2 regions of the Pseudomonas sp. GW821-FHT11G12 genome follow, and region 1 is predicted to be linked to the other one. Evidence: predicted binding sites of a transcription regulator. Region 1 holds the regulator's gene; the other holds the start of a gene.

Region 1 (4,417 bases):
CAGAAGAGAGCCCGATCGACTGGTATGCGACCAACACCCACACCTTGCAATACCTGGAAGACGGCAAGGTGCAGTACGAAATGACTTCCGACAAGGCCGAGCACGTCAAGGCGACCGACATTACACTGGTCACCAAGCCCGACCTGAACATGTATCGCGGCACCGACTTCCCGTGGCACGTGACCAGCGAGCGCGGTGAAGTGAATTCCGGTGGCACCGAGGTCGAGCTGATCGACTCGGTTCGCGTCAAGCGCACCGATGAAAAGAACCGCGACACCCTGATCACCTCCACTCGCATGACAGTGTTCCCGCAGCAACAATATGCGCAGACCCAGCAACCCGTTAGAATCGACGGCGCTGGCGGTGTATCGACCGGCGTGGGAATGAAAGCGTATTTGAAGGAAAGCAGGATACACCTGCTATCGAACGTAAGAGGACAGTATGAGGCTCGTTAAAACCCTCCCTATTTTGCTCAGTCTGGGCGCAGCACTGGGAAGCGTGAGCGCCTGGGCTCTGCCGAACGATCAAGAGCAGCCAATCCGCATTCAGGCCGACGATGCCCAGCTGGACGACAAGAATGGCGTTGCCACCTATAAAGGTGACGTGATCATCACTCAGGGTTCGATGATCGTCAAAGGCAACACCGTGACCATCACCCGCACCCCGACCGGCGATATCGACGTCGTGACCTCGGTGGGCAACCTTGCCTACTTCGAGCAGTTGCAGACGGCTGGCGACACCAAGCCTGTACAGGGCTGGGGCGTGACCATCCAGTACCACGCCGCGCAAAACCGCGTTGTGCTGATCGACAAGGCGAAAGTCGTCGACAAGGACAACAACACCACTCAGGGCGAGAAAATCGTCTATGACACGGTGAAAAAGCTGGCCAGCGCGGGTCGTGCCACCGGCAACAAGGTCACCGAAGCGCGTCCGCGCATTGACATGGTGATCCAGCCGAAGAAGAAAACCGACGAGAAATCCCAGTAATGGCAACTCTGAAAGCCCAGCACCTGGCCAAGGCCTATAAAAGCCGCCAGGTCGTGCGCGATGTCAGCCTGTCGATCGACAGCGGTCAGATCGTCGGCCTGCTCGGCCCCAACGGCGCCGGCAAGACCACCTGCTTCTACATGATCGTCGGCCTGGTGCAGGCCGATCAGGGTCGCGTGCTGATCGACGACCTGGACGTCAGCCACCAGCCGATGCACGGTCGCGCCAAGGCCGGTATCGGCTATCTGCCACAGGAAGCGTCGATCTTTCGCAAACTGTCGGTGGCCGACAACATCATGGCCATCCTCGAGACCCGTCAGGAGCTCGACAAGGCCGGTCGTCGCAAGGAGCTGGAAAGCCTGCTGCAGGAATTCCACATCAGCCACATCCGCGACAACCTCGGCATGAGCCTGTCCGGTGGTGAGCGTCGCCGGGTGGAAATCGCCCGCGCACTGGCCACCGCACCGAAATTCATCCTGCTCGACGAACCGTTCGCCGGTGTCGACCCGATCTCCGTGGGCGACATCAAGCAGATCATTCACCACCTCAAGGCCAAGGGCATCGGTGTGCTGATCACCGACCACAACGTCCGCGAGACGCTGGATATCTGCGAAACGGCCTACATCGTCAATGACGGCCAACTGATCGCCGAAGGCGACTCCGCGACCATCCTCGCCAACGATCTGGTGAAGGAAGTGTATCTGGGTCACGAGTTCCGCCTGTAAGCGCGACAGCATTCGACCAGCCGTCCGGGTGCTGTAACGTTGAAGCGCACTTTTATACGCTTTTATTGTTACAGCGCTCTAGGCAAACACGACAGTTTCAGGCATATAATTTGCTTAAGTTTGGCGCTTCGGCGCCCTGTAGTGGATGGCGCATAGCGCCGGCGAATAAGGTGTTAAGCCCCTGCCATGAAACCATCGCTAGTCTTGAGAATGGGCCAGCAGCTGACGATGACACCGCAGCTGCAACAGGCCATCCGCCTGCTCCAATTGTCGACCCTGGATCTGCAACAGGAAATCCAGGAGGCTCTGGAATCCAATCCGATGCTCGAACGCCAGGAAGACGGCGACGACTTCGACAACTCCGATCCCATGGCCGACAACGCCGAACAGAAGCCCAACACCGAGATCCAGGAACCCTCCTATCAGGAGACCGCACCGACGGTCGACAATCTAGAGGATGGCGAATGGAACGAGCGAATCCCCAACGAACTCCCCGTCGACACCGCCTGGGAAGACGTCTACCAGACCAGCGCCAGCAGCCTGCCGAGCAGCGATGACGACGAGTGGGACTTCACCACCCGTACCTCCGCCGGCGAGAGCCTGCAAAGCCACCTGCTGTGGCAACTGAACCTGGCGCCGATGTCCGACACCGATCGCCTGATCGCCGTCACCCTGATCGACTGCATCAACAATCAGGGCTACCTCGACGAAACCCTCGAAGAAATTCTCGACGCCTTCGATCCGGAGCTCGACATCGAGCTGGACGAGATCGAAGCCGTCCTGCACCGCATCCAGCAATTCGAACCTGCCGGCATCGGCGCACGCAACCTGGGCGAATGCCTGCTGCTGCAATTGCGCCAGCTGTCGGCCAAGACTCCTTGGCTGGCGGAAGCCAAGCGTCTGGTCACCGATTACATCGACCTGCTCGGCAGCCGCGACTACAGCCAGCTGATGCGCCGCATGAAGCTCAAGGAAGATGAACTGCGCCAGGTCATCGAACTGGTGCAGAGCCTCAACCCGCGCCCCGGTTCGCAGATCGAGTCCACCGAAGCCGAGTACGTGGTGCCTGACGTCATCGTGCGCAAGGACAACGAGCGCTGGCTGGTCGAACTGAACCAGGAATCGGTGCCGCGCCTGCGGGTCAACGCCCAGTACGCCGGTTTCGTGCGCCGCGCCGACACCAGCGCCGACAACACCTTCATGCGCAATCAGTTGCAGGAAGCCCGCTGGTTCATCAAGAGCCTGCAGAGCCGCAACGAAACCCTGATGAAAGTGGCCACCCAGATCGTCGAGCATCAGCGCGGCTTTCTTGAATACGGCGACGAAGCCATGAAGCCTCTCGTGCTGCATGACATCGCCGAAGCGGTGGGCATGCACGAGTCGACGATTTCCCGGGTGACCACGCAAAAATTCATGCATACCCCCCGGGGCATTTATGAACTGAAATACTTTTTCTCCAGCCACGTCAGCACCTCCGAAGGCGGCGAATGCTCGTCCACGGCGATCCGCGCGATCATCAAGAAACTGGTTGCCGCGGAAAATCAGAAAAAGCCGTTGAGTGACAGCAAGATCGCTGGTTTACTGGAGGCACAAGGCATTCAGGTGGCTCGCCGCACCGTCGCCAAGTACCGCGAATCCCTCGGGATCGCGCCTTCGAGCGAACGCAAGCGGTTGATGTAAGCCACGTTACAGCGTTCCAGTGGCAGGCTCTTCGGCCTGCCGCTTTATGCACTGGCAACGAAGGAGAAGCTGTATGCAAGTCAACATCAGTGGACACCAACTGGAAGTTACCCAACCTCTCCGTGAGTACGTTGAGCAAAAGCTCAAGAGGCTTGAGGGGCATTTCGACAAGATCACCAACGTGCAAGTCACGATGTGCGTCGAGAAGCTGAAGCAGAAAATCGAAGCCACGCTGCATATTCCCGGTAACGAGGTCGTCGCAAACGCGGAACATACCGATATGTACGCAGCGATCGACGCGCTGACCGACAAGCTTGATAAACAACTCAAAAAGCATAAGGAAAAGACCCAGAGCCTGCTTCAGGGCGCTACCGGTCGATAACCCCCACCCCCATGATCCGACTTGAAAGCATCCTGACCCCCGGCCGTTCCCTCGTGAACGTGCCGGGCGGCAGCAAAAAGAAAGCCCTCGAACAAATTGCCAACCTGATCGCCCGGGAAGTACCGGATCTGGAGATGCAAGATGTCTTCGAGGCACTGATTGCCCGTGAAAAACTCGGCTCGACCGGTTTTGGCAACGGCATCGCCATTCCCCATTGCCGCCTCAAGGGTTGCGAATCCCCCATCAGCGCCTTGATGCACCTTGAAGCGCCCATCGATTTCGACGCCATCGATGGTGCACCGGTCGACCTGCTGTTCGTGCTGCTGGTCCCGGAAGCCGCCACCGATGCGCACCTGGAACTGCTGCGCCAGATCGCCAGCATGCTCGACCGCAAGGACGTACGCGAAAAATTGCGTCGCGCCACCACCAACGAAGCCTTGTATCAGGTTGTCCTGGACGAGCAAAACGGGCACTAAACATGCGCTTGATCATCGTCAGTGGCCGCTCCGGCTCGGGCAAAAGTACCGCTCTGGATGTCCTCGAAGACAACGGCTACTACTGCATCGACAATTTGCCTGCCGGCCTGCTCCCGGAACTGGCGGAGCGCGCACTGATTCATACGGAACTGTCTCAGCCACTGGTC
Region 2 (4,417 bases), on a different contig from region 1:
GTACTGGATGCTCGCCCGCACCTGATCTTCGTAGTGATAGGTGGTCTCGTGGCTGATGGAAAGTCTCATGCGGCCTCCAGGTAGGAACTGTGAATGGCGTTGCCCAACTGGCGCACCAGCGGGATGAACTCGGTGAGCCAGGCGTGCAGCCCTTCCTCGAGGATTTCGTGGATGCCGGTGTAACGCAGGCGTGCGTCCATTTCCGCCGCCAGTCGTTGCGCAGGACGACCGTTGGCCCCCGGCAGTTGCGCGAGGATCTGGTCGATCTCCTCGGTGCAGGCCCGCAGCGAGCGCGGCACGTCGGCACGCAACAGCAGCAGCTCGGCGACATGCCGGGCGCCGGGCGCGTCGCGGTAGATTTCGGTGTAGGCCTCGAACGAGGACAAGGCCCGCAACAAGGCACTCCATTGGTAATAGGCGTGGGCGGTGCCGTCGCTGACCGCTTCGGCCTGATCGCCGGCCATTTCATAGCGGGCGTCTAGCAGGCGCAAAGTGTTGTCGGCCCGCTCGATGAACGTGCCCAACCGGATGAAACGAAACGCATCGTTGCGCATGATGGTGCCGTAGGACGCCCCGCGGAACAGGTGCGAACGTTCCTTGATCCACTCACAGAAACGGCTCATGCCATAGCGGCTGAGGCCCTGGTTGGCGATCCCGCGGATCTCCAGCCAAGTGGCGTTGATGTTCTCCCACATGTCGGCGGTGATCCGACCGCGCACCGCGTGGGCGCTGGCTCGCGCCGCGCCGAGGCAGCTATAGATGCTCGCCGGGTTGGCCGCGTCGAGCGCGAAGAAGTGCAGCAATCGCTCGGCATGCAGCTCGCCGTGGCGTTCCAGGTAGTCGTCCAGCGTGCCGGTGATCAACAGCGGCATCGCCAGTTCGTGCAGACCATCGCCACGGCCGTCCTGCGGCATCAGCGACAGCGAATAGCTGACATCGAGCATGCGGGCGAGGTTTTCCGCCCGCTCCAGGTAACGCGACATCCAGTACAGATCCGAGGCAGTTCTACTTAACATGGCAGGCTTCCTTCAATCCTCGACCACCCAGGTGTCCTTGGTTCCGCCACCCTGGGATGAATTCACCACCAGAGAGCCTTCACGCAGGGCGACACGGGTCAAACCGCCGGGCACAACCCGGGTTTCGCGGCCGGACAATACGAACGGACGCAGGTCGATATGGCGCGGCGCAATGCCGTTTTCGACAAAGGTCGGACAGGTCGACAGCGACAGCGTCGGTTGCGCGATGTACGCGTGGGGCTTGGCCTTGATCCGCTCGCGGAACGCATCGATTTCCGCTGTCGTCGCCGCCGGCCCCACGAGCATTCCGTAACCGCCGGAGCCCTGGGTTTCCTTGACCACCAGATCCGGAAGATTGGCCAGCACATGGGAAAGTTCAGACGGATTGCGGCATTGCCACGTCGGCACGTTCTTCAGGATCGGCTCTTCATCAAGGTAGAAACGGATCATCTCGGTGACGAACGGATACACCGACTTATCGTCCGCCACGCCGGTGCCGATCGCATTGGCCAGCACCACATTGCCGGAGCGATACGACGACAACAGTCCCGGCACGCCGAGCATCGAATCCGGGCGGAAGGCCAACGGGTCGAGGAACGCGTCGTCGAGCCGGCGGTAGATCACGTCCACCGCTTTCGGGCCGTCAGTGGTGCGCATGAAGACCTTGTCGTCGCGCACGAACAGATCGGCACCTTCGACCAGCTCGACGCCCATTTCCCGGGCCAGGAACGCATGCTCGAAAAACGCGCTGTTGAACCGGCCCGGCGTCAGCACCACCACACTCGGGTCGTCGATGGGGCTTGAGCTTTTCAGGGTGTCGAGCAGCAGGTTCGGGTAATGGTCGATCGGGGCGATGCGCTGGGCCGCGAACAGCTCGGGGAACAGGCGCATCATCATCTTGCGGTCTTCGAGCATGTAGCTCACGCCGCTGGGCGTGCGCAGGTTGTCCTCGAGCACGTAATACGTGCCGTCGCCGTCGCGCACCAGATCGACGCCAGAGATGTGCGAATAGATATCGCGGTGCAGATCCAGCCCCTGCATCGCCAACTGGTATTGCTCGTTGGCCAGCACCTGCTCGGCGGGAATGATCCCGGCCTTGATGATGCGCTGCTCGTGATAGAGGTCGGCGAGGAACATGTTCAACGCCTTGACGCGCTGGATGCAGCCGCGCTCGACGATCCGCCACTCGCTGGCGGGAATGCTGCGCGGAATGGTGTCGAAGGGAATCAGGCGTTCTGTCCCTTGCTCGTCCCCGTAGAGCGTGAAAGTGATCCCGGCACGATGGAACAGCAGATCGGCCTCGCGTCGCCGCTGGGCCAACAGCTCGTCAGGCGTATCGGCCAGCCAGCGGGCAAACTCCCGGTAATGCGGGCGGACCTGGCCGCCGGCATCGTACATTTCATCAAAATAGGTGCGGATCATGCCGTACTCCTTGTCACCCCGGACATACAGGCCTTCGCAAGGCCCGTGCCATCGGCATAAACGCTTTGATTTCAATCAGTTGGATATTCACGCCACAAACACCGCACCATTCCTGTGCGGCAAATGCCCCAACCTGATCGCCCCCGCCTCATTGCGACGCAGTGCAGTCGCCTATCACCAGCATAGTCAGAGTTGATTTCACTGCCCGGCGCCGCCTGCGGATAATCCGCACATCCGCTGCGAAACGTCCCTGACGAAGTGCGCAGCCCAACTGATCCGGCTTGCCCTGGCAGCCCTACCGGCCGTAACCCTGACCGGTTTCCTCTCCTTCCGGTCTTCCCTTTCAGCCACCTCTCCCGGTGGCTTTTTTTTGCGCCGGATTCTTGTTTCAGGGTTTTGCCGGGCGATGTTCAGGGTGCAGAAACGACAACGGCCGACCCGAAGGTCAGCCGTTGCTCGACGTGTTGCGAGGGTTATCAGTTCAAACGATGGCGGTTGCGCACCTCCTGCTTCACGCCCCAGCCTTCGATGATGCCGCCCAAGGGCTCGACCACCGCCGAAAAGCCCTGTTCGAAATCGCCAATGTCGTCGTAGGTTGCGTACATCACCTTGCTCAATTCCAGGGACCACGCGCCGTCGTCGCGCGCGCTGACCTGGGCATTGATGGATTCACCGCGAAATTTGCCTGCCGCCCTGCGCGCCCGCTCCTCGTCCGGGAAAATGGCGTAGAACTCGATGGGATGGAATCGGGAAAAATCGAAACCGCCTTCTTTCATGCGGCGCAGCACGCTGCTGCTGATGTCTTCTTGATAGGCTGTGCTCATGAACGTCCCCCTCGCATAGATGGATAGACTTTCCGTATTCCCTGCACCTGGCCGAACGGCTCAAGCGCTACGACAACCGTGTTGCCGGCGGGAAACAAGCATGTAGCTGACAAGACCAGACCTTAGCGATCCGTTCGCTGATCTCGCTTGCAGAGTAGCCCCAAGATAGAGCCGCTGCCAAGGCCTGGTACGTTACGGACAAGAAGATTTTCAGATGGGCGTGATGCTGCGGATTTCGATGCTGTTCTGGGTTTTCAGGCTTTTCGCGCCTGCATCGGAGGTGCGCCCTTCCAGATCGTTCAGATCCAGTGCGGCGGCGACAGGAAGGAGTCGTTCCTTGATCAATCGAGCGGCCTCATCGTCGCTGGGGCATTCCGCGCGCTCGAAGATTTCATCGACAATTTCACCGTGATCATCCACGAAAGTGACTTTCCACTTTTGCATTGGTGCCTCCTCGAACAAACCCGCAAATGGGCTCATATCTATCTCGACTTTTGTCAGGATTGATCGTTCAAAAGCTTTACACCGATGAAACATGAAAAACATTTCATCTGCGGGAACGAAGCCGCTCGCTCCCGCAGTGATAACGGCTGAGTGATCAGTCGTTGCTTGGCTTGTTCACCGCTTGCAGCACGTATTGCGGCAAGGCGAAGGCGCCGATGTGGATTTCCGGGTTGTAGTAACGGGTGACGATGCCGCTGCCGATGAAACGCTGTTGCAGGGTTTCACGGCTCAGCTTGCGGTAGGCCGGGTTGGTCGAGCCCCAGGCGAAGGTCATCGAACCGCCGATGTAGGTCGGCACGGCCGCCTGATAGAAGTGCCAGTCCGGGAACAGGCTGCGCAGGCGACCGGCGGTGGTTTTCACTTCTTCGATCTGCATGAACGGCGTGCCGTTCTGGGTCACGAGGATGCCGCCCTCGTTCAGGCAGCGGTGGCAGGCCTGGTAGAAGTTTTCCGAGAACAGCACTTCGCCCGGGCCGATCGGGTCGGTGGAGTCGGAAATGATCACGTCGAACTTTTCAGTGGTGGTTGCGACGAAGCGCATGCCGTCGTCGATCACCAGGTTCAGGCGTGGGTCGTCGTAGGCGCCCTTGGAGTGGTTCGGCAGGAATTCCTTGCACATGTCGACCACGGTGCCGTCGATTTCGACCATGG

Evidence for each region. The regulator sigma-54, encoded in region 1, starts transcription at its own class of promoters, with help from an activator protein. The targets are predictions, from matches to a motif close to ANTGGCATNNANNTTGCTNT.
Region 2: a site for sigma-54 is predicted at 2,472-2,491, ahead of AC1RR7_RS20465 (circularly permuted type 2 ATP-grasp protein). Genes of this name have one in related genera too.

Annotation. Positions count from the first base shown of each region.
Region 1 covers NZ_JBXARH010000006.1:223,891-228,307, reverse strand. The annotation lists gene lptC (LPS export ABC transporter periplasmic protein LptC) at 1-455, shown strand, start outside; gene lptA (lipopolysaccharide transport periplasmic protein LptA) at 442-987, shown strand; gene lptB (LPS export ABC transporter ATP-binding protein) at 987-1,712, shown strand; gene AC1RR7_RS19490 (RNA polymerase factor sigma-54) at 1,899-3,392, shown strand; gene hpf (ribosome hibernation-promoting factor, HPF/YfiA family) at 3,466-3,774, shown strand; gene ptsN (PTS IIA-like nitrogen regulatory protein PtsN) at 3,786-4,250, shown strand; gene rapZ (RNase adapter RapZ) at 4,253-4,417, shown strand, end outside.
Region 2 covers NZ_JBXARH010000007.1:63,519-67,935, reverse strand. The annotation lists gene AC1RR7_RS20475 (transglutaminase family protein) at 1-69, opposite strand, end outside; gene AC1RR7_RS20470 (alpha-E domain-containing protein) at 66-1,016, opposite strand; gene AC1RR7_RS20465 (circularly permuted type 2 ATP-grasp protein) at 1,029-2,438, opposite strand; gene AC1RR7_RS20460 (ribonuclease E inhibitor RraB) at 2,915-3,262, opposite strand; gene AC1RR7_RS20455 (hypothetical protein) at 3,473-3,706, opposite strand; gene speE (polyamine aminopropyltransferase) at 3,861-4,417, opposite strand, start outside.